2 linked regions of the Thalassoroseus pseudoceratinae genome follow. The protein of the gene in region 1 interacts with the protein of each later gene in a pairwise test. Links are inferred from orthologs where the notes say so. Each region holds a gene or a part of one and is shown on either strand. Other genes may lie near its edges.

What was found.
Region 2: the proteins of odhB (region 1) and lpdA interact in binary tests that used the Escherichia coli proteins (3 or more experiments, as listed by UniProt). The link is inferred for Thalassoroseus pseudoceratinae from one-to-one orthologs.

Annotation. Positions count from the first base shown.
Region 1 is NZ_JAALXT010000006.1:124,407-140,314, forward strand. What follows is about bases 3,801-6,748. They hold odhB (2-oxoglutarate dehydrogenase complex dihydrolipoyllysine-residue succinyltransferase), read left to right. Parts: upstream 3,801-4,626; coding sequence 4,627-5,871; downstream 5,872-6,748. Other genes in these bases: G6R38_RS21090 (2-oxoglutarate dehydrogenase E1 component), read left to right, coding at 3,801-4,519; lpdA (dihydrolipoyl dehydrogenase), read left to right, coding at 5,982-6,748. In the rest of the region: G6R38_RS21080 (formyltetrahydrofolate deformylase), read left to right, coding at 1-217; dapF (diaminopimelate epimerase), read right to left, coding at 235-1,086; more of G6R38_RS21090, read left to right, coding at 1,622-3,800; more of lpdA, read left to right, coding at 6,749-7,367; G6R38_RS21105 (sodium:solute symporter family protein), read right to left, coding at 7,438-9,747; murD (UDP-N-acetylmuramoyl-L-alanine--D-glutamate ligase), read left to right, coding at 9,953-11,269; G6R38_RS21115 (hypothetical protein), read left to right, coding at 11,644-11,994; metabolite traffic protein EboE, read left to right, coding at 12,103-13,275; G6R38_RS21125 (hypothetical protein), read right to left, coding at 13,338-14,372; ilvD (dihydroxy-acid dehydratase), read left to right, coding at 14,808-15,908. UniProt on the Escherichia coli protein: E2 component of the 2-oxoglutarate dehydrogenase (OGDH) complex which catalyzes the second step in the conversion of 2-oxoglutarate to succinyl-CoA and CO(2).
Region 2 is NZ_JAALXT010000001.1:1,388,129-1,403,983, forward strand. What follows is about bases 6,845-9,739. They hold lpdA (dihydrolipoyl dehydrogenase), read right to left. Parts: upstream 9,236-9,739; coding sequence 7,454-9,235; downstream 6,845-7,453. Other genes in these bases: G6R38_RS05210 (Na(+)-translocating NADH-quinone reductase subunit A), read right to left, coding at 6,845-7,030; G6R38_RS05220 (2-oxo acid dehydrogenase subunit E2), read right to left, coding at 9,307-9,739. Outside these bases: G6R38_RS05180 (FAD:protein FMN transferase), read right to left, coding at 1-662; nqrF (NADH:ubiquinone reductase (Na(+)-transporting) subunit F), read right to left, coding at 667-1,887; nqrE (NADH:ubiquinone reductase (Na(+)-transporting) subunit E), read right to left, coding at 1,982-2,593; G6R38_RS05195 (NADH:ubiquinone reductase (Na(+)-transporting) subunit D), read right to left, coding at 2,658-3,293; G6R38_RS05200 (Na(+)-translocating NADH-quinone reductase subunit C), read right to left, coding at 3,325-4,137; G6R38_RS05205 (NADH:ubiquinone reductase (Na(+)-transporting) subunit B), read right to left, coding at 4,127-5,599; more of G6R38_RS05210, read right to left, coding at 5,684-6,844; more of G6R38_RS05220, read right to left, coding at 9,740-10,683; aceE (pyruvate dehydrogenase (acetyl-transferring), homodimeric type), read right to left, coding at 10,790-13,468; G6R38_RS05230 (cysteine desulfurase-like protein), read right to left, coding at 13,658-14,902; rplU (50S ribosomal protein L21), read right to left, coding at 14,987-15,388; G6R38_RS05240 (Rne/Rng family ribonuclease), read right to left, coding at 15,664-15,855. UniProt on the Escherichia coli protein: Lipoamide dehydrogenase is a component of the glycine cleavage system as well as of the alpha-ketoacid dehydrogenase complexes.

The sequences.
Region 1 (15,908 bases):
TGGAGCGACTGTTCACTTCATCGTGCCAGAACTCGATGCGGGGAACCAGATCATTCACCAAAGCACGTTCACGGTATTCCCGGGCACACCGCTAGAACAAATCAAACGCCAAGGCGAGACCGATCACGAACCGCAATGCCTCGTCGAGGGTTTGCGACGCGTGATCGATCGTGAAGTGATGTTGAACTTCCACCGCGTGGTGCGGGTGTCTGACTAATTCGGCCCTGCGATTGATCAAGCAGCGTTGGCAATGCGAATGGTGGGCGTCGATTCCGACCAGTCACCCCGGAAAATCTCCGCGGCCGGTCCCGTGAGATGCACGTCACCGTCGTCCGTCCAATCGATATCCAACACTCCGCCGGGAAGAAAACAGCGAACTTGGCGATCGGTTTGACCACTCAAAGCCCCGGCGACCGCAACAGCACACGCTCCCGTGCCGCACGCCTGGGTCTCACCAACGCCCCGTTCCCACACACGGACCTGCACTTCCGTCGACGACAACACCCGCACGAATTCCACGTTCGTCCGCTGAGGGAACAAACGGTGTTGCTCAATCTGCGGTCCGAGTTCCTGAACGAGTTCGTCCGAAAGTTCGTCGGTGAAAACAACGCAATGCGGATTGCCCATCGAAACGGCAGAGATAACGTGCAATCGCGAATCGGTTTGGAGAGTCTCCAATTCCTCGGCATTCGGAAGGTGATCGGCCGTCAACTGTGGCTCACCGATCGAAACCCGCACCCGTTCCACCCGACCGTTCTGAACTTCCGGCCAGGCCACTCGGATGCCGGCATCGGTGGCAATGTGAATTTCTTCGTTGCGAACGTGTCCCGTTTCGTACAGGAGTTTGGCGACGCAACGCAGACCGTTCCCACACATTTCCGCGACGCTGCCGTCGGCGTTCCAAATTCGCATTTGGGCGTCGGCTTGCCAAGTCGGTTCGACGACAATCAAGCCATCACTGCCAATCCCCGTGTTTCGATTAGAAATCTTTCGGGCGGTGTCTGGGAGGTTCTCGGGGAGAGCGTGTTCGAAACCGTCCAAATAGACGTAATCGTTTCCCGCACCGTGCATCTTGACGAATCGCATTTGGGACTCCATTCCCAGTGGACCACCCATCCCGAATTGACGGCGTCCCGAGCGATGCCTGCGTATTCGTCGGCTTGCTCGTGGAAGATTCCCGATCCGTCAATTCCGCATGAATGTTCCACAAGCTCTGGCCCGCAATTTGGGAGGGGCGGGCAATTTTTTGGGGTGTCTTTGGTCGAAGAGCCTTCTTCGATGTCGGTTATCAATATCGCACACTCGTGCAATCACGTCTACCCCCGAAATTGACTTCAAGAATTACATAGAAAACCTTCGATTGGCGACTGCAAAGCGAAGCGGCAAGACGATACAATCCAGCGTTAGGATGCAAACGCGGTCGATATCTGTTCCGAATGGATGAGCAAAGCCAAATCGTTGACACTCCTTGCCGACCAGTCTACCCGAATTGGTTGAAGTGCGAATGACTTGGCTTTCGGAACACGGCCTGTTTTTTCGAGATTTATTTGATTCGGGTCTCACCCCAAAACTTGACTGAAATCGCTCAACCAGTCACCTATCCACGCCGCGCCGATTTCTTATGCATGCCCCAACCGACCCGCCCGTCGACGAATTACCTCTGAACAGTCAAAGCTTGGTTTTCGTCGAGCAGAAGTATCAAGATTTCCTCGCCGACCCGCAATCGGTTTCCGAGTCTTGGCGAAATTACTTCGGATCCTGGAATTTCGCGGTGAATGGAACCGCAGCGACGACGGCTTCCGATTCGACGGCGAAGCTGGGGCCGACGTTCTCGCCGAGATCGATCTTCAACCCGCCAGGGTCGGCGGAAGACATTTCCGATCCGGGTGGTCTGCGACCGTTGGCGGCTCTTGATCGCAGTTCGCCTTTGCAACTCGGCGAGCGTTTGCAAGACCGCGTCAACCAATTGGTGCGGAACTACCGAGTCCGTGGGCACATCATCGCGAAGGTCGATCCGCTCGGCCGACCGCTCCCAGAGGTCCCGGAACTTTCGCCCGAGTGGTTCGGCTTCCAAGAAGAAGACATGGACCGCGAGTTCTCCACATCCGGTGTGCAAGGGCCGGAAGTGCAAACGCTCCGCGGATTGACGAACCGGCTACGCAACACCTACTGCCGGTCGATCGGCGTGCAATACATGCACATCGACGACCTCGAAGCCCGTGGTTGGCTCCAACAGCGAATGGAAGCCAACGAGAACCGGATGTCGCTCAGCCGGGAAACGCAGATTCGGATTCTCACGAAGCTGACCGACGCGGTGGTCTTCGAAGAGTTCATCCAAAAGAAATTTATGGGAGCGAAAAGCTTTTCGCTCGAAGGTGCGGAAAGTTTGATTCCGCTGCTCGACTTGGCAATCGAGAAAGCCGGCGGTCAAGGCATCAAAGAAATTGTCCTCGGAATGGCCCACCGTGGACGACTCAATGTTCTTGCCAACATCATGGGCAAGAATCCTCGAAAAATCTTTCGAGAGTTCGAAGACAAAGACCCGCAGATGAACGTCGGTCGCGGGGATGTCAAATACCACTTGGGTTACAGTAACGACTGGGAAACCCAATCCGGGCGGAAGGTTCACCTCTCGCTTTGCTTCAACCCCAGCCACTTGGAATTCGTCAATCCGGTGGCGTTGGGACGGATGCGAGCCAAGCAAGACCGAGCCGAGGACAACGATCGCCGTCGCGGCATGGTGCTGCTCATTCACGGTGATGCGGCCTTCGCCGGTGAAGGCGTCGTGCAGGAAACGCTGAACCTCTCCGAATTGCCGGCGTACCACGTGGGCGGAACGGTTCACATCGTCGTCAACAACCAAATCGGATTTACCACCGGTCCGGAGCAAGGTCGTTCGACGCGTTACGCCACCAGCGTGGCGAAAATGCTTTACAGTCCGATTTTGCATGTCAACGGGGAAGATCCGGAAGCCGTTGCTCAGGCACTTAGCGTGGCGATGGACTTCCGGCGGCAATTCCAGCGGGACGTCGTGATCGACATGTGGTGCTTCCGCCGTCTCGGTCACAACGAAGGTGACGAACCGGCGTACACGCAACCGCAGATGTATCAGCAAATCAGCCAGCGGGGTCCCGTACGCGAAAGTTACCGGGACCATTTGCTCAAGCTCAAAGGCGTCACGCTGGAAGAAGCGGAACAAATCGTCGAACAGCGTCGTGAATTCTTGACGCAAGAATTGGAAGTCGCCCGTAGCGACGACTACTCCCATCGCTACGACACCGGCGGCGGAGTCTGGAAAGGCTATGTTGGCGATCTTGAAGCCGACGTCGACGATCCTGACACCGGTGTTCCCGCCGAAACACTGAAAAATTTGTTGCTAAAACTCACGGAATTGCCGGACGGATTCCATCCGAACTCGAAGATTGCTCGAGCAATGAAAGTCCGGCGGAAAATGGCCGAGGGCGAGCAAGTCCTCGATTGGGCCGCCGGAGAGATCTTGGCGTTCGCATCGTTGGCGACCGACGGTGTCCGCATCCGCATGACCGGTCAAGACTGCGAACGGGGAACGTTCAGCCACCGCCACGCCGTACTCCACGACGCAAAGAACGGTGAAACGTTCATGCCGTTGGCCCATCTGGACCCGAATCAGGCACCGGTGGAGATCGTCAATAGCCCACTCAGCGAAGCGGGCGTCCTTGGTTTCGAATACGGTTACAGTCTCGACTGCCCGGATGGTCTGGTCATTTGGGAAGCCCAGTTCGGCGACTTCGTCAATGCCGGACAAGTCATCATCGACCAGTTCATCGTGAGCGCCGAAGACAAATGGCGTCGGCTCAGCGGTTTGGTGCTGTTGCTTCCTCACGGGTTTGAAGGCCAAGGCCCAGAGCACTCAAGCGCCCGTTTGGAACGATTCCTGACGATGTGTGCCGAAGATAATATTCAAGTGGTCGAACCGTCCACGCCGGCCCAAATGTTTCACTTACTGCGTCGTCAAGTGGTGCGAAAGTGGCGGAAACCGCTGATCGTCATGACTCCGAAAAGTCTGCTACGGCACAAGGGAGCCGTTTCGGATCTCGAAGAGTTGACGACCGGGAAATTCAAACGTGTCCTGCCGGACGTGCACGAGGCTTGCGACACACCAGATAAAATTCAACGAATTTTGCTCTGCTCAGGAAAGCTGTACTTCGAATTGGCCGATGTTCGTGAAAAAGAAGATCGCCGCGATGTCGCAATTGTACGGCTGGAGCAATACTACCCACTTTCCAACGACGAATTGCAAGCGGCCCTCGCCGACTACCCCGAAGGAACACCGGTTTACTGGGTTCAAGACGAACCGGAGAACATGGGGGCTTGGCGACACTTGCGGTTCGAGTTGGGTGACTCGTTGTTCGGTCGCTTCCCGTTCCATGGGGTCACGCGGCCGTCTTCAGCCAGCCCGGCAACCGGTTCCAACGCCGCTCACCGCTGGGAACAAGCCAAACTGATTCGCGAAGCGTTCGGAGAGTCCGACTCCCAGTAATTCCACCTCAGTGATGTGAACACGGTTTTCACACTTGTGAAATTGTTGTGACATGACTGTAGGCTCAAATATTTTATCTCCCAATCATTCTGCTGGAATACGAAACGATGTCTGTGGAAGTCAAAGTCCCGCCCGTGGGTGAATCGATTACCGAAGTCTTCATCGGCGAGTGGTTGAAGTCCGAAGGGCAAGCCGTCAAAGTCGACGAAAATCTCGTTGAACTTGAAAGCGATAAAGCCACCTTCGAAGTCCCGTCTCCATCGGCGGGGGTGATCGAAAGCATTCTCAAGCAACCCGGTGACTCCGCGAATGTGGGCGAAGTGATCGCCACCATCAACGAGAACGCCGAAGCTCCCAGCGACGACCAACCCAAACCAGACTCGTCCCCCGAACCGGCGAAAACGGCCGATCAACCGACATCCAGCGATTCGGAAGCCTCGCAAGACAGCGGCAACGGCGAACCTCGCGTGATGCCCGCTGCCCAACGACTTCTGGCGGAAAACCAGGTCTCCGCGAGCAGTGTTCAAGCGACGGGCCCAGGGGGACGAATCCTGAAAGAAGACGTGCAGCGGTACCTCAGCGAACCGAAGCGGTCCACGCCACCGACCCCCACGCATTCGATGACCAGCCCGAACGAGCCGTTTGACCCGTCCCGCCAGAAGGAAACCGTTCGAATGACGCCGATGCGTCGCAGCATCGCGGAACGGTTGGTCGAATCTCAACGCACCGCCGCCCTGCTCACGACCTTCAACGACGTGGATATGTCGAAGGTCATGAAAATGCGGAACGAGTACAAAGACACCTTCCAAAAGAAGTACGGCATGAAACTCGGCTTCATGTCCTTCTTCGTGAAAGCCGCCGTCGATGCACTCAACGCAATCCCACAACTGAACGCCCAGATCGAAGGCGATCAGATCATCTATCATAATTACTGTGATATCGGTGTGGCGATCGGGGGCGGCAAAGGGCTCGTTGTGCCGGTCCTCCGCAATGCCGAACGCATGAGCTTCGCCGACATCGAGCAATCCATCAACAACTTCGCCGAACGGGCCAAGTCGAACAAAATCGAACTCAAGGAACTGCAAGGCGGCACGTTCACCATCAGCAATGGTGGGGTCTACGGTTCCCTGCTCTCGACACCCATTATCAACCCACCGCAAAGTGGTGTGCTCGGAATGCACCGCATCGAACAACGCCCCGTCGCGGTGGATGGCCAAGTCGTGATTCGTCCGATGATGTACCTCGCTTTGACTTACGATCACCGAATAGTCGATGGTCGCGAAGCCGTGACATTCCTGAAACGCATCAAGGACACTATCGAAGAACCGGCCCGCATGCTGTTGGAAGTTTGAAAACCGACCTTTCGAGAAGCGCTCTTTGATTCATTCTGCATGTCGTTGAACCATCTGGGATTTGCAGCCGAACGACCTTTGAAATCCAAACCGTAAGCGAACGACTGACGATGTCACAACATGATCTGATTGTAATTGGAGCTGGTCCGGGTGGTTACGTGGCGGCGATTCGGGCCGCTCAACTCGGGATGAATGTCGCCTGTATCGAGAAAGAACCGGCGTTGGGCGGAACCTGTTTGCGGGTCGGCTGCATCCCAAGCAAGGCGCTTCTCGAATCCAGCGAAATCTACGCCGAAGCCGTCGGTGGTCTGAACGAGCACGGCATTGACTGCGGCGAGGTCTCATTGGATCTCGCCAAGTTGATGAAGCGAAAAGACAAAGTCGTTCAAACCTTGACGGGCGGTGTAAAATCGCTGTTTAAGAAAAACAAGATCACTCGGTTTCAAGGTCATGCCCGTCTCACGGGACCGAACCAAGTGACCGTCGAAAGCCAGGACGGAACTGAAGTTCTCGAAGGAAAAAAGATTCTCATTGCCACCGGCAGTGTGCCTGCGACTTTGCCCGGCATTGAGTTCGATGGCGACCGCATCGGCAGCAGCACCGAAGCCCTCAAATACCCCGAGGTGCCGGAACATCTCATCGTCATTGGAGCCGGTTACATCGGCTTGGAACTCGGGGCCGTCTGGCGAAGACTCGGTGCGAAAGTCACGGTCTTGGAGTATCTCGATCGGATTCTGCCCGGTATGGATTCCGAAATTGCCAGCGAAGCAAAGAAGCTCTTCAAAAAACAAGGACTGGAATTTCACCTCGGCACGAAAGTCACCGGCGCGAAATACGACGGCGAAAAGTGCACCGTTGAAATTGACGGAGCCGACCCAATCACCTGTGATCGCGTGCTGGTCGCTGTTGGTCGTCGACCGAATACAAAAGATTTGGGATTGGAAGACATCGGCGTGGAACTCGACGACCGTGGCCGAATTGCAGTGGGCGATCATTTTCGGACGTCCGTGGAGAGTATCTACGCCATCGGCGATGTGATCCAAGGCCCGATGCTCGCCCACAAAGCCGAAGAGGAAGGGATTGCTTGCGTGGAATATCTCGCGACCGGTTATGGTCACATCAACTACGATACCATCCCCGGCGTGGTTTACACGCATCCAGAAATCGCCTCTGTTGGCAAAACCGAGGAGCAATTGAAAGAAGCCGGGGTCGAATATCGCAAGGGTTCGTTCCCGTTCATCGCCAACGGTCGGGCACGATCAATTGACGAAACTGACGGCAAAATCAAAGTCCTCGCCGACGCCAAGACCGACCGCATTCTCGGCGTGCACATCATCGGAGCCCGAGCCGGTGACCTGATCGCGGAAGCCGCTGTTGCGATGGAATTCGGAGCCAGCAGCGAAGACCTCGCCCGCGCCTGCCACGCTCACCCGACCCTCGCCGAAGCCCTCAAAGAAGCGGCATTAGCCGTCGACGGACGAGCGATTCACTTCTAAAAGACATCGATTTAGTGTGCCATGGCTCACAGAGCCATGGCACGCTGCGTTTCGTCTGAAATGTGAAGTATCACAACACCCGGGCCAGCAGTGATGTGGTCCACACCAGCAAACCAGCGAGTATCCAAGCGATGATGAATCCGCCCAAGCCAATCAATGTTGGCTTGGGAAGTTCGATATCGCCGATGTTGAGGAGTTTTTCGTTGGGTGGCAGTGGGTCTTCCGGCAACTGACACGGCCCGGGAACTTCTTCGTTCGGTTTGACCGGTGTGTGCAGTAGACGGAAAAAGTGATCGAGTTTCTCTTGCGGCGGTCGCCGAGTGAGGAAACTTGTGATGAGTCCCGCCAGCACCCCCGCCGAGAGATAGAACACCATCTGCCAGGCGTCCGTCATCGCGGTGGGTTGGCCGACAGCGTTGAAGCGGAACATCGCATCCGGCAGCCCCCAATCGTGTACCAAATTCGGTTGGAAGGCCACGAGTGCCCACGCTGACGCGGAGACCAACGTCGACACCCACACTGCGGCCGCCGTCCATCCACGCCACATGATGCCGATCCACAAACTCAGCCCGATCGCCGCCGGCGTTTTGATCACGATTTGCAGGGCGTTAATGATGTCTCGGAACGATGCTTGCAACACCAGTGCCGTGCTGACGATGATCAAACCCGCCAAACGTCCGACCCACAGGTAATGTTTTTCGGATCGATTCTTCGCCATATACCGACGATAAATGTTCTCGGTAAACAAGCCGCTCGAAACCACCATTTGCGCGTCGCCGGAACTCATCACCGCCGCCAATAGTGAAGCGAGCAACAACCCGACCAGACCAGGTGCAATCGTGGGCAGCACTTCATACGCCGCTCGTCCGAACAAACCGTCAGCGAACTCGGCTTCGATGTCTTGAATCTCTTTACGACGAGCTTCGGGTTGATCTTGCAGTTCCGGAGACGCGGCCAACGTGAGATCGGCGTGGAGTTGGCGATCGTGAAGAACTCTCGTCTGCTCCTCTGGGGAAAGCTCCGCAAATTCCGCGGCATCATTGGCAGGTTTGTCGGCGTGTGGCAGCGGGCTGTTCGAACCCAGATACCACACGACACATGCCAATCCCGTCAGTGTCCAAGCGACTGTGCAAATCCGTTTCAGGAAGTTACCGAAGGTGAATCCGAAACGGCCTTCGAACTCGGTTTTCCCTGCTCCACAGACGCCCATGATGTGCGGTTGCACGACGATTCCAGTCAACGCCGTGATCGAAAGCATAATCACATAGAAAATTGTGATCGGTTCTTTCCCCAGGGTTTCCGCTACTTCGGGACTCGCGATCAAGTCGAACATGCCCGGTCGGATTTCACCCTCCGAGTGCAAAGCCCCGAACCCACCGATCTTTTGGAATACGAACGGCAATAACAGGAACGAGAACGTAATCGTCAGGAGGCCTTGGATGAAGTCGGTGATGATCGCCGCCCCGAGTCCACCCGCCATGCCGTAGAGCACGAACAGAAACGTCATGATCAAAATCGCGAACTCGTACCCTTCGACGATCCGCCAACCCGACCCGCGAACTTGCAGATACGCTTCGGCTCTTGCTTCGCCATCGTCTTCTTCGGTCTGGTCATCAACCATCGGAGCCGCAACGAACCGCAGCGGATAGTTGACGTCGCGTGTATCGTCGTAGAGCGTCCATTGCTCGCCGTCCTTGTCGACTCGCACACGGAGGTCGTCGGAAAGTTTCTTGAATCCACTGAGTTGATTCGTCAACCGTGATGGGACTTGCTTGGCATCGAGTTCGGTGATGAGTTCGTTCGGGTCGCTCATGTGGAACAACACGCCGCGACCGAACCAGCCTTTTTCGCTGTCCCACTTGATTTCGGGAACTTGCCAATCGGTTTGTTGTGAGAAGCGGTCGAGTTCCCCGCCGGTGAGGGCCGTTACCATCTTGCCCGCCGCGTAAACGTAACTGGCGATGAACACGATCGACATGATGATGCCGTAGATCGAGTACAGCAACGCCGTGCTGCTGCCGAAGCGGTGTTCGAAGTAGTCGGCGGTGGTCAGGGCTCGCATACGCCGCATGACCGGGGCGATAATCCAGTAGAACGGCGTGGCCCACAACCACAGGAATTGCCACCAAATGCCAGCCAATCCGGCTCGCCAGGTGCCCGCGATCACGCCGACGGCTTGGTCGCTGCTGGTGCCCGAGCCGAAGGCGAAGAACATCATGAACACCGGCCCGAACCGCCGACCGCCCATGAAGAAGTCGGCCATGTCCTTGACCTTGCGGATCGACCACAAGCCTACCGCAAGAATCAGCAGAAAGTAAGCGGCCAACACAATCCAATCCGCCCACTCCAACCCCAGATAAACCGGATCAGCCGCTAACATTGTTGTTACTCTTTGGTGTTTAAATGGATCTTGTAGGGTGCGTCGCGACGCACCTATCGGCGATGTGGGAACTACGTGGTGCGCTACGCTTCGCTGCATGCACCATACAAAAAACGCAAACGCATCGGGTTTCGCTTTTGCATTGCCAGCGTAACCGTGACGGAACAGAGTTGCAACGATTGCCCAGTGAGCCGATGATTTCGCGATGGAGTTTCGGAATCGACGAGTCACGGTGATGGGGTTGGGACGCTTTGACGGCGGCGTGGCAGCGGTGCGGTTTTTGAGTGAGCGTGGTGCGAAAGTCACCGTCACCGATTTGCGGTCGGAAGCGGAACTGGCCGAATCGATTCAGCGGCTTTCAGATGTGCCGATCAAACGTTGGCGACTCGGCGAGCACGACGAATCCGATTTCACGCGGGCGGATTTCGTTGTCGTCAATCCGGCGGTGCGGCGGGATCATCCGTTGTTGCTTGCGGCTGAAGACTCCGGGGCGGTGTTGACGAGCGAGATGAATCTGTTTTGGTCACACCATCGCGGTCGAGTCATCGGCGTCACCGGTAGCAATGGCAAGTCCACGACGGCGGCGATCATTCACGCGATTCTTTCCGAGACCGATCACACAGTGCGACTTGGTGGCAACATCGGACAGAGTTTGCTTTCGGAAGTCGATGCGATTGGGGCGAATGACTGGACGGTTCTGGAACTCAGCAGTTTTCAACTTCACGATTTGGACCGGCTGCAAGTTTCGCCGGAGATCGCGGTGGTCACGAATTTCAGTCCGAACCATCTCGATTGGCACGAACACCTGACCGACTACCGGGAGGCAAAGCAAACGATTCTGCGTTGGCAATCCGCCGACGATCGGGCGGTGCTGAATGACGACGATGCCGATGTCAGGAATTGGCCGGTGCACGGACGGCGTATTGGTTTCTCTCCTGAAATTTCTGACGAACCGTTGCTGGAAGCACTCCGATTGCCCGGTCAGCACAATCGCGCGAATGCGTTGGCAGCGATTACGGCCATGCGGTGCGTCGACGGGGTTACAGACGCTGCCATTCGTCGCGGACTGGAAAAGTTCCCAGGGTTGCCGCATCGGTTGGAGTTTGTGGTCGAAAGTCAGGGACGCCGGTTCTTCAACGACTCCCTGGCGACCACTCCCGAGTCAGCGATCGCAGCGATTCAGTCGTTCGATGATCCGATCGTGTTGATTCTGGGCGGATCGGACAAAGGTATCGATCTCACCCAGTTGGCCGAAGTCGCTGCCAAGCGTGCGAAGGCAGTCGCGTTAATCGGCCGGACGGCAACACAGCTCCAGACTTTGCTGGATCGCACATCGAGATCGCTGCCGATGCGTGTGTGCTCGTCGTTGGCCGAAGCGGTGTCGTTTGCCTGCGAGGAATCTTTGGTCGGCGATGTCGTGCTGCTCTCGCCGGGGTGTGCTAGTTACGACTGGTTCCGCGACTTCGCCGACCGTGGCGAACAATTTCGACAACTCGCAAAACATGCCGACTTCCCGAATTGATCGTTCGCCGCCGTTCGTGTGGCGACATCGCAACGCTTCGGTGAATCGTCGCAACACGCGTGGTGCTTTGGCAACGTCGAGTTGGCGTGGCTGAAACGTTTCGTGTCGGTGTTTTGGCGAATCGTTAACCACATTGAACGTTTTCCGCAAATTGGATAAATCCCGTTTTTGCCTGGAGAAAACGCAGTTTCCTGAGTATCCGAGACGAACGCAGCGAGTGAATTGCCACGAAAAACGCGGCGATGTTTTCGAGTTTTGGCACACCGCATGCTTTAAAGAACTTCCATCAGGCGAGCAGTTGCGAAGGCCACCTGACAACGAACTTAACTCACTGCAAAGTCTCTTTTCACAGCACAATTGCGAAGGACACCACCATGACAAACACACTCAACGCTCTCTGGAACGACGAAGCTGGTTTCATTGTCTCCGCTGAACTCATTCTGATCGCCACGATTTTGGTCATCGGTTTGGTCGTCGGACTCAGCGAAGTGCAACACGCAGTGGTCGGCGAACTCAACGACGTCGGCGAAGCCATCGGAAACTTGAATCAAAGCTACTGCTTCTCGGGCTTCAGCAGCTACAAAAGCAACGGTCAATTGAAAGCTCAGTTGGTTGGTTCGCAGTTCATCGACCACGCCGACGAGTGCGACAACAACGAATGCGACATCAGCTGCGATGCTCCTGTGAACGAAGCCCCCAAAGGCCAAAACGGCAAGAACTACTAAGCCGAGTCGAACACCATAAAAAAGCCCACCGACGTCGATCGGTGGGCTTTTTTCGTGCGCTGAACTATAGTCGGGCTGACGATTTTTCCTCAGACGATGAAGCACGATATGACACTCAGCACACGACCACTTAGTTATTGCTCCAACGTCCATCCCGGTTTGACGGTTGCCGAAGTCGAAACGGGACTCGATCAATTTACGATTCCCGTGCAATCACGGATTGGTCGACCGCTTGCCGCTGGGTTGTGGTTGGCGGAACCTGTCATTCGCGAACTCCACGCTTCCCCGGATGCCATCGCGAAATTCGCCGCCGGACTCGCCGAGCGTGATTTGACTTGCTACACACTCAACGCGTTTCCTTACGGCAATTTTCATAGCGACCGCGTGAAGGAAAACGTGTACCTGCCGGACTGGTCGCAATCGGAACGCCTGGAATACACCGTTGGTTGTGCCAACGTGCTTTCACAAATTCTCCCCGAAAACAGCGAGGGCAGCATTTCCACGGTCCCGCTGGGTTTCAAGGAATTCGAGTACGCCGAAGATTTCCCGAACCGGGCGATTGATCAGCTGATCGAATTGGCAAAGACGCTCAGCAAACTTCACGAGCAAACCGGACGACTCATTCGACTGGCAATCGAGCCGGAACCGTTTTGCCTGTTGGAAACCACCGACGAAACCGTCGCGTTCTTTCAGAAATTGCGGGCGGTGGCGGCGGATCGGAATGTGCTGGAGTTAGTCAATCGGCACATTGGTGTGTGTTATGATGTGTGTCATCAAGCCGTCGAGTTTGAAGACATTGCGGCATCCATCGCCAAACTCGCGGACGAAGACATTCGGATCGTGAAAGTCCACATTACATGTGCGATTGACATTCCGAATCCAAGTGCCAATCCCGACGCGATTGCCGCTCTGGCGCGGTTCGTCGAGCCACGGTACTTGCATCAGACGATGGGTCGTCTGTCCTCCGGCAAAGTTGTCCGCGTGGTCGATTTGGACTCCCAGTTCGTTGAATCTCCTCCAAGCGAATTTGCAAATGCGGAGACGTGGCGGGTGCACTACCATGTTCCCGTTAATGCAGAGAGCGTGGGCCCGCTGGGAACCACACGGCATGTGCTCCCGACAGCGTTGGATGCGGTCAACGCTCTTCCGTACGCACCGGATTTGGAAGTCGAAACCTACACCTGGGACGTGTTACCTGGCGAGCAACCGGATTTGGTCGCAGGCTTGAGCGCGGAACTCGACGCGACCGAACGACTGCTAACCGAGATTCGGGAACGATAAACGAAAAATACCCTCGACGCGGACGCCGAGGGTATTGCGTGAACTTGGAAATGCGATCCGGTCTAGTTTCGCTCCGGGATTTCCTCAATGTTGCCGACCACGCGAGCGGGGGTTTCCCGCCAACCATCCGGTGTGGCGATTCGCGGTTGACTGTCGCCGCGACGGAATTCCGGTAGCGATTCACTCACGATTGGCGTTTCGCGAATTTCGCTTTCGTCTTCCAATCCCATCGCATCAGCCCACGCCGTGGACAAATTGCTCGATGGAGCTGGGACCGGTTGGGTTCGGCTCACAGTTTCAGTGACAATTTCCTCGAAAGGATTGCTCGGCTCGACGGAAACCGGTTCGGTCGTCGCTACGGACACTTCGACCGGGGCGGGTGACGCGGGAAGGATTTCGACCGACCGACGACCCGGCACAATCACCTGACGAAACGGCGACGTGTTCGACGCTGTCCGTGCAGGAACCTGATGGTTCATTGTGGTTGGCTCTGGTGGAGCCGGTGGAGCCATGGGAAACGGTGGCATTTCGATGCCATCGTAATTCGGCGCGACTTTGTCTTGCTTCGGCACAGCGACGGCGGGTGCCCGTTTCTGCTTCCGTTTCACAGGCTGGTGATCATTGACCACCGGTGTTGGTTCCGATTTCCGAGGCGTTGCCTTCGGCACAATTTTCGGTTGCACGTGTGGACGCACTTCCGGACGAACTTGTGTCTGCACTTGCGGTTGGGGGTAGCTATGCACCGGCACGCAGGTCGCTGCACAGGATGTTTTCGATGCACAGCCGATTTTCGTCGGTCCGCAGGCGGTCGTTGCACAACTGACTTTCTTGCCACGAGCCGAAGTCATCGCACACAGCGGTTTGGATTGGGTTCCGCATTTCTTCCATGTTTCGAGCGGAACACAACCAGCCGGAGCGTTAACTTTCGGCTTCGATGTGCAGGCCGACGCAGATGTGCATGTCGATGCACATGAGGACTTCGCAGGTTTGGTGAACGAACACAAACTCAACTTCTGTCCCGTCTTACAGCCACTTAACGTGACGAGAACCAGCAGTGGCAGCCACGCCGGCCTCGCAACGAGTCGAGGAAAAACCATCCGTGATATTCCTTGTGTCCGGCGAATTGCGTCCAAGTGGAGGGACCGAAGCAACTCCGTTGAGTCCCTACCAGACGCGAAATCGTCTTAGGTTGAAAATACGGTTCCGGAATCAGGATCGGAATAATCGTTCCCGGAGAACCAATCCATTCGCCCTCGAAACGTCATGGAACGGTATTCATGCGACGAATCTGCGACTACTACTCGTTACGCCGACAGTGACGATCCGGTAAACTTTGCCGATCACGGGGGAAATACCGCGAACCTCCCAAGTATGGTTTCCATCCGGCGGGATGATTACACTAACTCCATAATGCCATCTCGACACTGCGTAACCTGGGACTGGTCCCAGCTTTCGTAGACCACACCAGAACTGAAAGCTGGGTCACGACCCAGCCTACAAAACTTGATTTGCTAGACTCTGTAGGCCCAGACATGACCGACACAACCACGAACCAGCAGCTCAACAAGTACAGCCGACACATCACACAACCGCCGTCACAGGGGGCGTCGCAAGCGATGCTCTACGGCACGGGCATGACCGAAGAGGACATGAACAAGCCGCAAGTCGGCATCGGTAGCGTGTGGTATGAGGGCAACACGTGCAATATGCACCTGCTCGATCTCGCGATGGCTGTGAAAGAGGGCATGCGAGACCTGGACCTCGTCGGCATGCGGTTCAACACGGTGGGTGTGTCGGATGGGATTTCCATGGGCACCGACGGCATGAGTTACTCGCTGCAATCGCGAGACCTCATCGCCGATTCGATCGAAACCATCATGGGAGCCCAATGGTACGATGCCCTCATCACCCTGCCCGGTTGCGACAAAAACATGCCTGGTTGCGTGATGGCGATGGGCCGTCTGAACCGTCCGGCGTTGATGATCTACGGCGGGACCATCAAAGCCGGTTGCACCGCGAAGTACGACAAACTCGACATCGTCTCCGCATTTCAGTCTTACGGGCAATACCTCGCGAAGACGATCGACGACGAAGAACGCAAGGAAATCGTCAAGAATTCCTGTCCCGGTGCCGGAGCGTGTGGCGGAATGTATACAGCCAATACGATGGCGTCCGCGATCGAAACCCTCGGTCTGAGTCTGCCGTACAGTTCTTCGATTCCCGCCGTCGACCCCGCAAAAATCGACGAGTGTCACCGGGCTGGCGCCGCGATTCAAAACCTGCTCGAACAAGACATCAAACCCCGTGACATCATGACCCGTGCCGCGTTCGAGAACGCCATGGTCATCACGATGGCCCTCGGCGGTTCGACGAATGCCGTGCTGCACTTGATTGCGATGGCTCGCTCCGTCGATGTGCCGCTCACGATTGACGACTTCCAATCCGTCAGCGATCGCATCCCGTATCTCGCTGACCTCAAGCCCAGCGGCAAATACGTGATGGAAGATCTGCACGCTATCGGTGGCACACCGGCGGTGCTGAAGTATCTGCTCGGACAAGGACTGATCGACGGCGATTGTCTCACCGTCACCGGAAAAACGCTCGCCGAGAACCTCGCCGACGTGCCCGGTTTG
Region 2 (15,855 bases), on another replicon or contig:
TTCACGCCACACGACCGAACCTCGCCACCGATCTCCACAAGATAATTTTCAATCCCGGTTTCATCCAGCAATCTCGCGATCACATCGACGCCGTACCCTTTGGCAATCGCCGAGAGATCGACGGTCAAGCTGGGGTTATCTTTTCGGAGGGCAGGGGGCTCGCTGCGTACATGCAACAGTTGGTACCCAATGCTAGCACGGGCCGATTCAATCGACGATTCGCTTGGCAACTTGGCCCGATCCTGGCCCTCCGGCCCAAAGTGCCAGAGATTCACCAACGGCATCACCGTGACATCGAAAGCACCACCACTCTGCTCACTGATCGTGTTGGCTTGCTCGACGACCTCAGCGGTCGCCGCCGAGACGGGAAACCAATCGGTCTTCTCATACCGATTAAATCGTGACAGTTCCGACTCCGGGTCCCAGGTGGACATCGCCAGATTGACGACCTCTAGGCGATCATCAATGGACTGTTGAAGCGTCTCACTGACCACATCGGCGGTTGGCACCAATCGCACGTTGTACGTGGTGCCCATTGTCTCACCGGAGAGCGAAACAAGTTCCTCTGCCGCAACCGAACCGCGGACTCCGAAAGATTCCACAAGCAATAGCATCATCCCGAAGCAGACCAAATGGCATCGTAGTCGGGAATTAGCGAGCATCGGACTATCCACCAAAATCGTCGAACGCAATGTTCTCAGGTTGCACGCCAAGATCGTCCAACATTTTGAGAACGGCCTGCAACATCAATGGCGGTCCACAGATGTAGTACTCGATATCTTCCGGAGCCGGATGGTCCTTTAGATACTCTTCCAACAAGACCTGGTGAATGAACCCCTTGTATCCTGTCCAATTGTCTTCTGGTAACGGATCGGAAAGAGCGATGTTCAATTTGAAGTTCGGAAACTCTTTCTCGATGGCTTCGAACTCATCGACGTAGAACAACTCGCGACTACTCCGCCCACCGTACCAGTAGGATACCTTGCGGTCTGTCTTGAGGTTCTTGAACAATTCGAAGATGTGGCTTCGCAGCGGAGCCATACCGGCACCACCACCAATGTAGACCATTTCGGCATCGGTCTCTTTGATGAAGAACTCACCATAAGGACCGCTAATCGTACATTTGTCGCCCGGCTTCAGGTTGAAAATATACGATGACACCTTCCCCGGCGGGGTTCCTTCCGGTGCCCGTGGTGGCGGAGTCGCAATCCGGACATTCAGCATGATAATGCCTTTTTCGCCCGGATAGTTGGCCATCGAATAGGCTCGAAAAACTGGCTCCGTCACCTTCGACTTCAAACTCCAGAGGTTGTACTTGTCCCAGTCCTCACGGAACCGATCTGCAACCTCGAAATTCGAGTATTCAACTTCGTGCGGTGGCACTTCGATCTGAATAAAACCACCGGATTTGAAATTCACGGCTTCGTCAGCCGGAAGTTCGAGCACAAGTTCTTTGATGAAGGTCGCGACGTTATTGTTGGAGCGAACGGTGCACTCCCACTTCTTCGTCTCGAGGGCTTCTTCGGGAACCTCGATCTTCATGTCCTGCTTAACAGCCACCTGACAGGACAATCGATAACCTTCCCGAGCCTGCTTGTTGTTGATGTGGTTGCGTTCGGTCGGCAGGATGTCACCGCCACCTTCGAACACACGCACCATACATTGAGCACAGGTTCCACCACCCCCGCAAGCGGAGGAAACGAAGATTTCGTTGTCAGCAAGTGCACCGAGAAGCTTTCCGCCGGCCGGTGTCTCCAACGTTTTCTGTTCGTTGACGAGAATCTCAACATTGCCGGAGGCAACCAGCTGCGACTTCGCAAACTCGATCAATGCGACGAGTACGAGGACGACGCCGGTGAACATTCCCACGCCCAGAAGAATCTGCATAAATGGCGACATGGAATCGTTTCTATCTCTACCTAAAGTCGGGAGTGAAAAATCAGCGGAAGAACAAATCGGAGTCAGTGGGAGTCGGGGTCAATTAGATTCCGGAGAATGCCATAAACGCCATCGCCATCAGACCGACTGTGATAAACGTAATGCCCAAACCACGCAGTCCGGGTGGCACATCGGAGTACTTCATCTTCTCACGGATGCCAGCCAACAAAACAATGGCCAAGGCCCAGCCAACACCGCTACCAAGACCAAACGTCACGCTTTCCAGAAATCCGTAATCCCGTTGTTCCATGAAAAGCGTACCACCCAAGATGGCACAGTTCACAGTAATCAACGGCAGGAAGATTCCCAGAGTGTTGTAGAGCGCTGGAAAGAAGCGGTCCAGCGTCATTTCCAGAATCTGCACCATCGCGGCAATCACCCCGATGTAGCAAATCAAACTGAGAAATGTGAGATCGACACCTTCGGTGATCGCACTATCTTTCAGCAGATAGTTCAAAATCAAATTGTTGGTCGGTACCGTGATTGTTTGAATCACAATCACAGCAGCCCCCAACCCGAGGGCTGTTTTTACGTTCTTCGACACCGCCAGGAATGTGCACATCCCAAGGAAGTACATCAGTGCCAGATTCTCTGGAAACACTGAGCGTGTAAACAACGCCAGATGATGTCCCAGAAATTCCCAAGTTGAAGTCATTGCTGTCTGACCCTTGTCAGTAATTTTCGCGGATCAATGCGGAAGCCACGTTGCATCCGAAATGCTAGCTGGCGTCGACTTGTTTTGGATCGATCGTGCGGATGATCCAAATCACCAAACCGATGATGAAGAACGCACTCGGTGGAAGTAAAAACAAACCGTTCGGAACATAGCCATAACCGCTCGCCGAATCGGCTTGTAACGGCAGAATCTGTGCCCCAAACAATTTGCCGCTCCCAATCGACTCGCGACAAAATGCAACGAGAATCAGAATCGCGCTGTATCCAAGTCCGTTTCCGACCCCGTCGAGGAAACTCATTTTGGGATCGTTCTTCATTGCGAAGCCTTCGGCTCGTCCCATCACAATACAGTTTGTGATGATCAAACCGACGAACACGGACAACTTCTGACTGATCGTGAACGCATACGCTTTCAACACTTGGTCAACCAAGATCACAAGCGAGGCGATCACCGTCATCTGCACGATAATCCGGATACTGCTCGGAATGCTTTGGCGGATCGAAGAAATCACCGCACTTGAGCATGCCGTCACGACCGTCACCGCGAGACACATAATAATCGTCGGCAGCAATTGTGTGGTCACAGCCAGTGCCGAGCAGATACCAAGGATCTGCAGCGCGATCGGATTGTTATGGATGACCGGATCGAGCAGAACGTCTTTCGGTTTTGCTTCCGCCATAGAATCAACTCCAGTTCCAAACAGGAACCACTTATTGTTTCATCTGTTGCTTGAGATATGGTCCGAACCCATTTTCGCCGAACCAATAGGACATCATATTCGCGACGCCATTTGAGGTAATCGTCGCACCGGCAAGAGCATCTACTTCATAGTCACTATTGGGTTGCTTGACCACATCCAACTCGACATTGCCGTCGCTGTCATAGATATGCTTGCCCTGCCAAAGTGCTTTCCAAGAAGGATTGTCGACCTCGCCACCAAGACCAGGCGTCTCGGCCTGCTCGTAGTAAGTTAGACCGGCCACTTCCAGAGTCGACGGGTCATCGGAGAGGGTCGTCAAGTCGACACTGATGAACCCTCTCAAGATCGACCAAAGGCCATACCCGCGAATCGGCAACACCAATCGTGATTGCTTGCCTTCATCGTTTTTGACGAAGTAAACCTGTGAATAATTCTCACGAGTCTTGATGTTCGCGATGTCTTCTTCGCCAGGAATCTCGTAGCTCAACTTGGAATTAGTCGTCGCACGACGCTGATCATACTCCGAGACATTCTCAACCATGATGGTTTCGGAGTATTGCTCGGATGGAACAACTTCACCCGTATCGAGGTCGATCAACTTGACTTCGACTTTCTCTTCGAACAGCTTCGGCACTTCCGAGACGGAATTGACCTCAGGGTCGAAGGCACCGGCGGCAACCAAGATATTCTTTTGTTGCTCGCGTAGCTTGTTGAATTTTTGTTGGTCACGTAGGCCAATCGCGGCGGCCGAAACGAGTAGCGAACACCCGAGACACAGCAGCAAGGCCACTTTGAACGTATTGACGAACGAATCACGCGGCATTGCGAGCCAACCTCCGCTTGATGTTAGCTTGAAGGACGAAGTAATCGATCAGTGGTGCAAACACATTGCCCAATAAGATGGCTAACATGACACCTTCGGGAAACGCGGGATTGATCACGCGAATAAGGATCGTCACCGCACCAATCAGTATTCCATACCACCACTTCCCGGTTTCGGTCATCGAAGCGGAAACCGGATCAGTCGCCATAAAGACAGCACCGAAGGCAAATCCACCAATGACCAGATGCCACCAGGGGGGAAGTACAAACATCAGGTTGCTATCGCTACCGGCAATCCAAAAGACAGTCGACAACCCAACCGCACCGATCACCGTTCCCGCCATGATCTTCCACGACCCGACTCCAGTGACGATCAGGAACGCGGCCCCCAACAAGCAACATAGAGCTGACGTCTCACCCATCGAACCTTGGATAGTCCCGAGAAACGCCTGCCACCATGAGACCGAAAGGGCTCCCATGCCGTCCGCAGCGGGAGCAGTCCCCAAGATGGTCAACGAAGTCGCACCACTGAAGCTGTCAACGGCTGGTGCGGTCCAGATTCGTTCGCCAGAGATGTAAGCGGGGTAGGCAAAGTACAGAAATGCTCGTGCGGTCAACGCGGGGTTCAGGAAGTTTCGTCCCGTCCCACCGAAGATTTCTTTGCCAATGACGACACCGAAGCTGATCCCCAGTGCGACCTGCCAAAGCGGAATCGTTGGCGGCAACGTCAACGGGAACAACATCCCGGTGACGAGGAAGCCTTCATTGACTTCATGCCCACGAACGATCGCAAACAGAACTTCCCATGCACCCCCGACAGCCATGCACACGATGTAGACTGGGAGGAAGTACAAGGCCCCATAGATCAAACACGACACAAAACTCCCGGGCTCAAACGACAGCCCCAAGCTCTGCATGACCGCAGTTTGCCAATCCGGCCATGTATTCCGGTCCTGGGTATATTTGATTTGGTCCAGCGAGACCGCGTTCACACTTTCACCGGACAGCACGGAATCAAGCTGCTTTTCCAAGCTGCTTTTCAATTCCTCAGTGTCGGCTTGCGTTTCGTCATCGTCACTCCGGAGAGCGGCAACCGTATCGACCAACTGGTCCTCGATCGGACGACCGATCGAAGCTTGCATGACCACACCGACTTCCGCCGACGTCAGGACATTGCGATTCAGCAACACTTCCGCAACTTGGCGGTTGCGAATCACGGTGTTCGCTTGGAACCCGGTATTCCACATTGCCATGAAAATACACGGAATCAACGCGATGACGACGAGAACCATATACCGCTTAAGGTCGATCCCGTCGCGGACATGCGCAGCGGTTTTCGTGACCGTCCCCGGTGTGTACAAGAACGTGTCGAGCGCCTCGTACAGCGGATAGAGCTTCTCGAATTTGCCACCTTTGTCAAAGCTGGGATGCAGCTTATCCAGAAGGTTTCGCAAAGGCTTCATGTGTTCGACATCTCACTGAGAAAGAAACAGAAAATCATTCGCCACACAGCACTTGCACCGTAACGCGACCGAAAACCGATCGCATCAACCCTCTTTCTCGATGGTGGTCAAGTTATCGCGAAGAGCAGGGCCGTACTCATACTTACCAGGACACACGAAGGTGCAAAGCCCCAAATCTTCTTCGTCCAACTCCAAGCACCCCAGTGCCTGAGCCTGCTCGGTATCACCGATAACCAAGGACCGAAGCAAGTAGACCGGCACAATATCCAATGGCATCACTCGATCGTAAGACGCGATTGGCACCATTGCCCGGGGGCTTCCACCTTGAGAAGTCGTCAGAGCGTAGCGATTCCCACGTCCGACGAAACCAGACGCAAACGCACGAGTGGTTGAAACCGTCTGGAACCCCGGTTTTTGCCAACCGAACAACTCCCGTTCGCGACCCTCGCTCAACGCACAAACCTGAAGATGATACCGCCCCAGGAACTCATGCGGCGAAGCATACTCGCGACCGGCCAAAACCGAACCGGACACAACACGAACATCGCCGGACTTTAGTTGCCCAGCCGTCAAATCCTCCAAAGAGGCCCCTAAGACGGTCCGAACCAACCGAGGCCGCTCAACCATTGGACCAGCCAGGGAAACCACACGCTCGGTAAATAGCCGACCGGTCGTAAACAGCTTCCCGATGGCAATCACGTCTTGGTAATTTAGATGCCAAACGGTTTTCGCCAAACTCACCGGATCAAGAAAATGGATATGCGTACCAGGCAGACCCGCGGGGTGCGGACCAGCAAAATCAACAGTCTCGACGGACGGTGACGACACCGCCGGCAATTCCGAATCCGGCTCCTTGCACAGGTACACCTTGCCATCGGTCAGATGGCGAATGACCTTCAAGCCGTACGAGAAGTCGAGCTCGTGTTCCTTGATCACCACTTCCGGGCGAACGGCCAGCGGATTCGTGTCGATCGCGGTCACAAAAATTGAATGCGGTACAGAATTTAAAGCGGGAACCTTACTGAACGGCCGCGTCCGAAACGCGGTCCAAAGCCCACTCTTGACCAAATTCTCACGAACAGCGTCGCGACTCAACCCATCCAAATCAGTGTCGTAGTAAGAAGCGAACTCGACCTCGTCGTCGCCTCCGACTTCAAGCACGAAGCTCTCGAATTTACGCTTCGCCCCACGCTGAATGGCTTTCACCGTGCCTGCCACAGGAGCGGTAAAGAGCACGCCGGGAGTCTTCTTGTCCTCGAAGAGCGACTGCCCTTTCTTGACCGACTCACCCTCTTGCACCAAAATTGTCGGTCGCATTCCGATGTAATCATCGCCCAACAAACCCACTGTGGTCACAGGTGGTCCGTCCTCGACGGTTTGAGCCGGTTCACCGGCCAGCGGAATATCGAAACCTTTGCGGATTTTGATCATCGTTGATGGTGATCCCTTGGCATCTGCCATTGAATCGAAAAGGTTGGATGGTCAATGTTCTCGGCCGACTCCCAGAGTCAACCGGCTAAAAACTTCTAACCACTTGGATGATGCCTGGCAAGTTCATTGTGGAACTGCCAGAACCAGTGACAGCCAGCGGCTGCAAGGCGAGCACTTCAAAGCATGACTCGAAGCCAAAGGCCATTTTTGAGCTGGAAACCAGGCTCAGAAATAAAGGGCAGAGTCGTTCGACCACGGTATCTTACACATGCTCTCGGTTTTTTGAAGGCTTGGGCCCCCGAGATTCCGGAGTTTCGCAACCGGATTTTTCCCCAGCCATGCGACGAGAAAGTCGATTCTCATTTGCGAGAGAAAATTCCGAAGCGGAATTCCGAACTGTTCTAGTAATGAAGAGCTACCCTCTCACTTCTTTCGTGTACGCACCATGTGAGTCGCTTGTCCAAAAGCACTTTCCGCCGATTCCATCAAAGTTTCCGAGAGCGTGGGGTGAGCGTGAATCGATTCCGCGAGATCGCGGGCAACGGCGGCGGTCTCAACTGCGAGAACACCCTCGGCAATCATTTCACCCGCACCGGCACCGACAATGCCCACTCCCAAAATCCGCTCCGTCGATGGTTCGATCAGCAATTTCGTCAGCCCGTCGGTTCGAGCAATCGCTTGAGCCCGCCCGGATGCGGCCCAAGGGAAACGGACCACATTCACTTCGATACCACGATCCTTGGCTTCGGTTTCCGTCAAACCGCACCAAGCCAATTCCGGATCGGTAAACACGACCGCGGGAATGGCGATGTTGTCGAACTCAGCGGGTTTCCCATGCAATGTTTCCACGGCCACTTTGGCTTCACGCGTCGCTTTGTGGGCCAACATCGGCTCACCAGCGACATCTCCAATGGCCAAGATATTCGGGTCGGTGGTTTGCTGACGAGAATCGACTTTCACGAAACCTTTGTCGTCCAGCTCCACCCGAGTGTTTTCCAACCCCACGCCACGACTATTCGGACGACGTCCAATAGAGATCAATACGCGGTCGAACGTCTGCGGGCTCTCCACACCATCGCCCTCAAGCTCCGCAACAATCCCCTCGTCGGATGCCGAAAGCTTCGCCACCTTGGTGTTGAGGTGAATCGCGTGGAACTGTTTTTCCAGCCGTTTTTGCAGGGGACGGACCAAGTCACGATCGGCACCCGGCAGCAATCCGCTGAGCATCTCAACCACGGTAACTTCCGAGCCCAACGCCGCGTAGACCGAACCCATCTCCAACCCGATGTACCCACCACCCACGACCAGCAGTCGTTTGGGAATATCCGGCAGATTGAGGGCTCCCGAGGAATCCATCACTCGATCGTCACCGATGTCAAAAATCGGTGGCATAGCCGGTTTCGATCCCGTAGCGACAATCGCCTTGCGGAACGACATCGTCTCGCGACTGCCGTCCTCTTTCTCCACTTCCAACGAGTTCGAACTCAGCAGCGTCGCCCGCCCCCGAATGGACTTCACATTGCGAGCGTTGGCGAGTTGTTGGACACCACCAGTCAACTGCCCGACGACGGACTCTTTGAACCCGCGGAGTTTGTCGAGGTCAATCTTTGGATCGGCGAACGTAACACCATGTTCGCTGGCATCGCGGGCTTCTTGGATGAGCTTCGCCACATGCAGCAGGGCTTTCGAGGGAATACAACCGCGGTGCAAACACACACCGCCAGGCTTGATATCCTCGTCGATCATCACGACCTGCATGCCGTGGTCGGCGGCTTCGAAGGCAGCAGGATATCCACCTGGCCCACCACCAATGACCACCAACTCCACCGCATCGGAATCCGCAGGCTCGGAACTCGATGATGCTTCGACAGGTGCTGATTCCTGTTCAGCCGATTCTTCCTTCGCTGATTCCTGTTTCGTCGTGGAACCTGACGGCGAAGACTCGCTCTTCCCTTCAGACGAGGCCTCACTGGTTTCGACCGTCAACACGGTCCCGCCAACCTTCACCGTGTCACCAGGCGACACGTGGATCTTGACGACTTTACCGCCGAACGGGCAGGGGACCTCCATCGCAGCTTTATCGGTCTCGATCTCGATCACATTTTGACCGGCTTCGATCACGTCGCCTTCGGAAACCAGAACTTCGGCGACATCGACTGAGTCGACGCCTTCCGAGACAGCGGGAAGTGTAAATTCTTGAGCCATAGGATTCTGGATTTGCCGTTAGTCCGTGATCGTCGAAGTGGAATAATCGAGACAATGTTCTGACGCGAACGTTAACACTGCACCATCAGCGCCATAAAGTCGGTCAACGAGTGCGAGAGCTTCACCATGAAGCGAGCGGCGTCGGCTCCGTTGATCACCCGGTGATCATAGGACAGCGAAAGCGGCAGCCGCATCCGCTCCACGACTTGCCCATCTCGCATTTCGAGACGTTTTTGTCCGCGGGAAAGCCCAAGAATCGCAACTTCCGGGTAATTCACGATCGGCGTGAAACTCGTCCCACCGATCCCACCCAAATTGGTAATCGTGAACGTACCGCCTTGCATATCCTCGAGACCGAGCTTCCGATCGCGTGCGCGTCCGGCGATGTCGGTCAGTTCCTCGGCGATCTCTTGAATCGTCTTTTGGTCACAATCCCGAATGACTGGCACAACGAGCCCATTGGGAGTGTCGACTGCACAACCGAGGTGGTAGTAGTCTTTGAGAATCAGCTCGTTCGAAGTGGGATCGAGACTGCAATTGAAGTTCGGATAAGCCTTCAGAGCCGCAACGCAGGCCTTCATCACGATGGCGGTCATCGTGATTTTGGGACCTTTTTTGCCGGGACCAGCCATGTAAGCCTTCCGAGCGGCTTCCATGTCGGTGATGTCCGGTTCGTCATGCTGCGTGACGTGCGGGATTGTTTGCCAAGCGTAGCTCAGATGAGCCGCTGACATCTTGGCGATCTTGTTCATCGCCTGCCGACGAACTGGACCAAACTTTTCGAAGTTTGGCAACTCGGCCAAGCCACCGCTCATCGGGGCCATTGATTCGGCAGGTTGTCGAACGCCAGTCGAGATGGCATTCCCGCCTTCACGAACAAACGCCTTGACGTCATCCTTCGTGATCCGTCCACCCGCGCCACTGCCTTTGACCTGGACCAGATCGACATTCAGCTCCCGAGCCAACCGTCTTGTTGACGGAGCAGCGGGCGGCGGAACGGAACCGTCTCCATTGCCGCGAGCCAAAGCCGTCTCACTCACCGTCGCAACCGCCGGACTTGGCTCCGTCCCCTCTTGGGTTGCCAACTTCGTGGAAGACGGCTGAGAAGCCTTCGGGGCAGACTCCGTCTTCTTCGGCGGTTCTGGTGACTGAGATTCTTCTTTAGGTGTCTTGTCCTCCGGCGCATCGTTTGACGATGCTGCCGCGTCGCTAGACTCTTCAATCGTCAGCAACACCGCCCCGACCGAAACATTGTCTCCCGCTGAGACATGCACTTTCGTCACGCGGCCGCCGATCTTCACCGGGACTTCCATCGCGGCTTTGTCGGTTTCTACCTCAACGACATTCTGGTCCGGAGCCACTGTATCCCCTTCGGAGACCAGGACTTCAGCGATATCGACAGCCTCGACACCTTCGGAGATTTCCGGTAATTTGAATTCTGTCGGCATTGATGATTTCTTGAAAAAGTCAACCAAAAGACCCAAACCGCCAACGAGCCACGCAAGCCCGAGCACAAGCCGTCAGCAAGGCCCAGGCCATCTGCCCGACAGTCAACTATGCAAACGCGGGATCAACCTGATCCGGATCGATTTCCAATTCTTTGATCACTTCGGGCAGTCGCGCCTTGTCGAAGTTGCATTGACGCGAGAGCGCCTCGCAGGTCGAGTAAGCCACGAACTCCCCATCGACCTCGAAGTGTCGCCGAAGTTTCGGACGCGAATCGCTTCGGCCGTACCCATCCGTCCCGAGCGTCGTGTAAGTCCCCGGAATCCACTCACGGATCTGATCTTGAACGAGCCGAACATTGTCACTCGAGGCAATGAATGGCCCCTCCTGATCGGCGAACAATTCTTCCAAGTAGCTTTTCCGCGGCTCTTCGCCAGGGTGCATTCGATTCCAACGAGAGGCTGCACGGGCATCACGGGCCAACTCACTGTAGCTGGTCACGCTCCACACATCACATCCGATGCCGTACTTCTCAGCAAGAATCTCTTGCCCACGCAAGACTTCCCGAAGGATCGTCCCGCTTCCGAACAACTGCGGACGCAACTCCTTATTGTTCTGACCTTCAGTACTCTTCAGCTTGTAAATCCCCTTGAGAATGCCTTCCTCAACGCCTTCCGGCATCGGAGGTTGAACGTAATTCTCGTTGTACACACTGAGATAGTAGAAGATTTCTTCGCCATCCGCATACATCCGCTTGAGACCATCACGAATGATGACCGCCAATTCGTAGGCGTATGCCGGATCGTAGGCAACCAGGTTCGGCACGGTTGTCGCGACGAGATGGCTGTGACCATCTTCGTGCTGCAAACCTTCACCGTTCAGCGTTGTCCGCCCGGATGTCCCACCGACGAGAAACCCTTTGACGCGGCTATCACCGGCCAACCAAACCAAATCGCCCACACGCTGGAAACCGAACATCGAGTAATAGATGTAGAACGGAATCATGTGCGTGCCGAGATTGGAATACGCAGTCCCGGCGGCAATGAAGGACGAAATCGCCCCAGCTTCGTTAATACCCTCTTCGAGCACCTGCCCGTTCTTGGCTTCTTTGTAGTACATCAACGTTCCCGCATCGACCGGCTCGTAGAGCTGACCTTTGCTGGAGTAGATGCCGAACATACTGAAGAACGATTCCATCCCGAAGGTACGGGCCTCGTCGGGAATGATCGGCACGACCCGATCACCGACCTTCTTGTCCTTGGCGAGCGTCGCAACGATTGCACCGAAGGCTCCCGTTGTGGACGTCTCAGCATCACCAGTACCTTCCAACTGCTTCTTCCACTTTGACAGAGGTGGAATTTCGAGCTTCTCACCGGTCGCATCCCGCTTGGGCACGAATCCGCCAAGCTTTTCTCGATGCTTCATCAAGTACTGAATTTCCGGGCTATCTTCCGCCGGCCGATAGAACGGAGCCTTGACGACTTCCTCATCCGAGAGCGGAATCGAGAACCGACTCCGAAAGGCGAGCAACTCTTGCTCATTCACCTTCTTCGTGTTGTGAGCAACGTTTCGCCCCTCACCAGCTTCCCCAAGACCGTAACCCTTGATGGTCTTGGCCAAAATCACGGTAGGTGCACCAGAGTGATTCACAGCCGACCGATACGCCGCAAACACCTTTTCGGGATCATGCCCGCCGCGACGCATCTTCTGAAGCTGATCATCCGAGAGATGAGCCACGAGCTTCTTCAACTCAGGTGTATTGAAGAAGTGATTGCGGATGTACTCACCGGACTCCACGCTGTATTTCTGGAACTGCCCGTCGACCACCTCGCCCATCCGCTTGATCAGGTGGCCTTCGTGGTCCGCAGCGATGAGCTCATCCCAATCTTGCCCCCAGACAACCTTAATGCAATTCCAACCCGCACCACGGAAGGCAGCCTCGAGCTCCTGAATGATCTTCCCATTCCCGCGAACCGGGCCGTCCAACCGCTGCAAGTTACAGTTGATCACGAAGATCAAATTGTCGAGTTGCTCACGTGAGGCGAGGGTGATCGCCCCCAACGTTTCCGGCTCATCACATTCGCCGTCACCCAGAAACGCCCAGACATGGCTCTTCGAGGTATCCAACAGACCACGATGTTCCATGTACCGCAGGAACCGAGCGTGATAGATCGCGGTGATCGGACCGAGTCCCATCGACACCGTCGGGAACTGCCAAAACTCCGGCATCAACCACGGGTGCGGATAGCTCGAAAGCCCCTGACCACGCGGAATCTCTCGACGGAAATTCTCGAGATGACTTTCGTCCAATCGGCCTTCCAAGAACGCACGGGCATACATCCCAGGAGCGGCATGCCCCTGAAAGTAAACCATATCACCCGTGTGATCTTCCGTCCGCGCGTGGAAGAAGTGGTTGTAACCCACTTCGTACAATGTCGCGGACGAAGCGAACGTCGAGATGTGCCCACCGATGCCGTCGCCGCGTTTGTTGCCGCGAACGACCATGGCCATCGCGTTCCAACGCACCAAGCTCTTGATACGCCGTTCGATTTCCAAGTCACCTGGATAATGAGTTTCTTTATCCAAGGAGATGGTATTGATGTAGGGTGTGTTGGCGGTGAACGGCATTGTCACGCCGCGGCGGTAGGCCCGCTCCTGCAACGTCACCAACAATTCCTGCAACGCTTGTGAACCATAGCGGTGCAGAATGTCATCCAGGGATTCAAACCATTCATTCAGTTCTTCGGAATGAATGCTGGTAATGGAGGACGCGGTGTCTTCGCTCATGTTCGAATGATTCCCAATCCGTCGTCGTCAGTGAGTGTCATATCGGAGGAGGCGCGAGCCGAGCGCAAGAATGGCAGAAGCCGGCGCAGGTTGCAACCCTCATCAGGCAGACGAAGTATAGCGTGGTCGTCCCGCCTCGTGCAAAGCACGGGATGAGTTTTTCTGTTTCGACACTTCGACCCGTTGGACTCAAACGATTTCGGCCAATGCAGCCAGCAACCGTTCGATTTCTTCGCCCGTGTTATAGTGGAGAATTCCGATGCGAAGCGTCCCGTGCGGCTCCAATCCCAACGCCTCTGTTACCGGCAACGCATAATGATTGCCCGGCCAGCAGAACAAACCACGTTCGGCCAACTGAGTCGCCATCTCGTGCGGAGTCAACGACTCATGCGTGATTGAAACCGTCGGCACCCGTTCACTCATTCGTGACAGATCTGTGATCCCCCAAATACGAACTCGTGGAAGATCACCTAACCCTGCCAACAACTTCGTACACAATTCTTGCTCGGACAGCGAAATCTGCTGCATCGCCTCCGCCAAGATCTCACGCCGCGAACCACTCACAGACAACACATTTTGCCCGAGCCACTCGAGATACCGAACCGCTTCCGCGGCCCCCGCAATCCCTTCGTGCGATTGCGTACCCGTCATCCAGCGACCGGGGAGTGAATTTGGAGCAGGGCGGAGTTTATACGGTTGAAGCTCCTCGAGACGATTCCGCTTCCCGTACAACACCCCCACATGCGGACCGAAAAACTTGTACGCCGAGACCGCGAGAAAATCGCAATCGAGTGCCGTCACGTCAATCAGTCCATGTGGGGCATAATGAACGGCATCGACGAACACCTCCGCATCAACGGCGTGGGCATCCCGAACCATTGCCGGCAGCGGATTGATCGTGCCGACCGCGTTCGATGCGTACCCCACGGCCACCAACCGCGTTTTCGCCGAGAGTTTTTGACGGAAGTCTTCCAGATCAAGCGTGCAATCTTCAGGACGAACTCGGATCGCCTTCACTTTCGCCCCAGCATCACGAGCCGCCAAGACCCAAGGAGTCACATTGGCATCGTGATCTAACTGAGTGACCAAAACCTCATCGCCCGCCTGCCAAGTTCGCGACAACGCACGACTCAAATGCATCGTCAACGTTGTCATGTTCGCCCCAAAAGCGATCGTGCCCGGATCGGTCGCACCGAGAAAGGCAGCGAGAACCTTGTGAGCGTCATCCAGCAGTGCATCACTCTCACGGCTAGTCGCAAAAGGCGCCCCACGATTGGCATTTCGCTCTAGCAAATAGCTGGAAACGGCATCGGCAACACGCTGCGGCACCTGCGAACCAGCAGGACCATCGAAGTGCGCGACTAACTGACCATTCACCTCGCGCGTCAACGCGGGGAACTGCTGCCGAACTTCCGCCAAAGACGCTAACCCCATCGTGCCCTCTCAAGTGCCAACCAATAAAAGAAGCCGCTGAAAAACCCAGCGGCTTGGCAAATCGCTAATTGTCCACAACCCGAATCACTCCGCGGCCGATGAAGTCTCGGTGGATGGCTGCGATTCTGGCTTGGACTCCTCTTCAGACTTCTCGACGATCTCCAACCCCGGCACATCGATACCGGTGATCTTCACCATCGTGTACTTCTGACGGTGTCCGTTGTGCTTTCGGGAGTTTTTGCGGCGACGGAAATGCTGAATCTCCAGCTTTTCACCCTTTTGCTCCGGTGCGGAGATTTCCGCCGTCACCGTTGCACCGCTAAGCACTGGCGCACCAATCTGGCTGGCACCGCCACCATTGGCAAGCAGGACCTGGTCGAACGTGAGCGTTCCGCCTTCTTCGGCGTCCGCACGGTAGTCCAATGACAACAGGTCGCCCGGTTTCACTTTGTACTGACGGCCACCGTCAGCGAAGATCGCAAACATGATCACTCCTGAGTTGAGCCGCATCACACGATACGGCCTCGGTTATCGGTTGAAACGCACCATCATGCAGTGCAGCATATCGGCGGCATGCGGAACCGGGCGGGTTCCCACGAGCCTGCCGACAAAAAGGTCACTTATTATTCGTAATCGTACAGCGAATGACGCTGCGTACTCACTCGGCAACAACAGTCACCGAACGTAACAGATCGGCGAACGATGTTGTAGGTCAACCCGAGCGAGATCAAATCTCCATGGGAATCGATGAGTGTAGTCGCCTACACACCAACTTTCGAGCCTCCCGTGGGAACATTTTTGACGACATTCCCAATTTCATCCGCGCATTTGACGATCAAGTGCTCTGGTCCGACGTCATTTCGCGCGATGATATTGATGGCCGCGTCCGTCCGATCTTCAAGATCGGTGATCTCTTTCCGCTTGCGGTTATTGAGATAATTGGCCACCCGTTC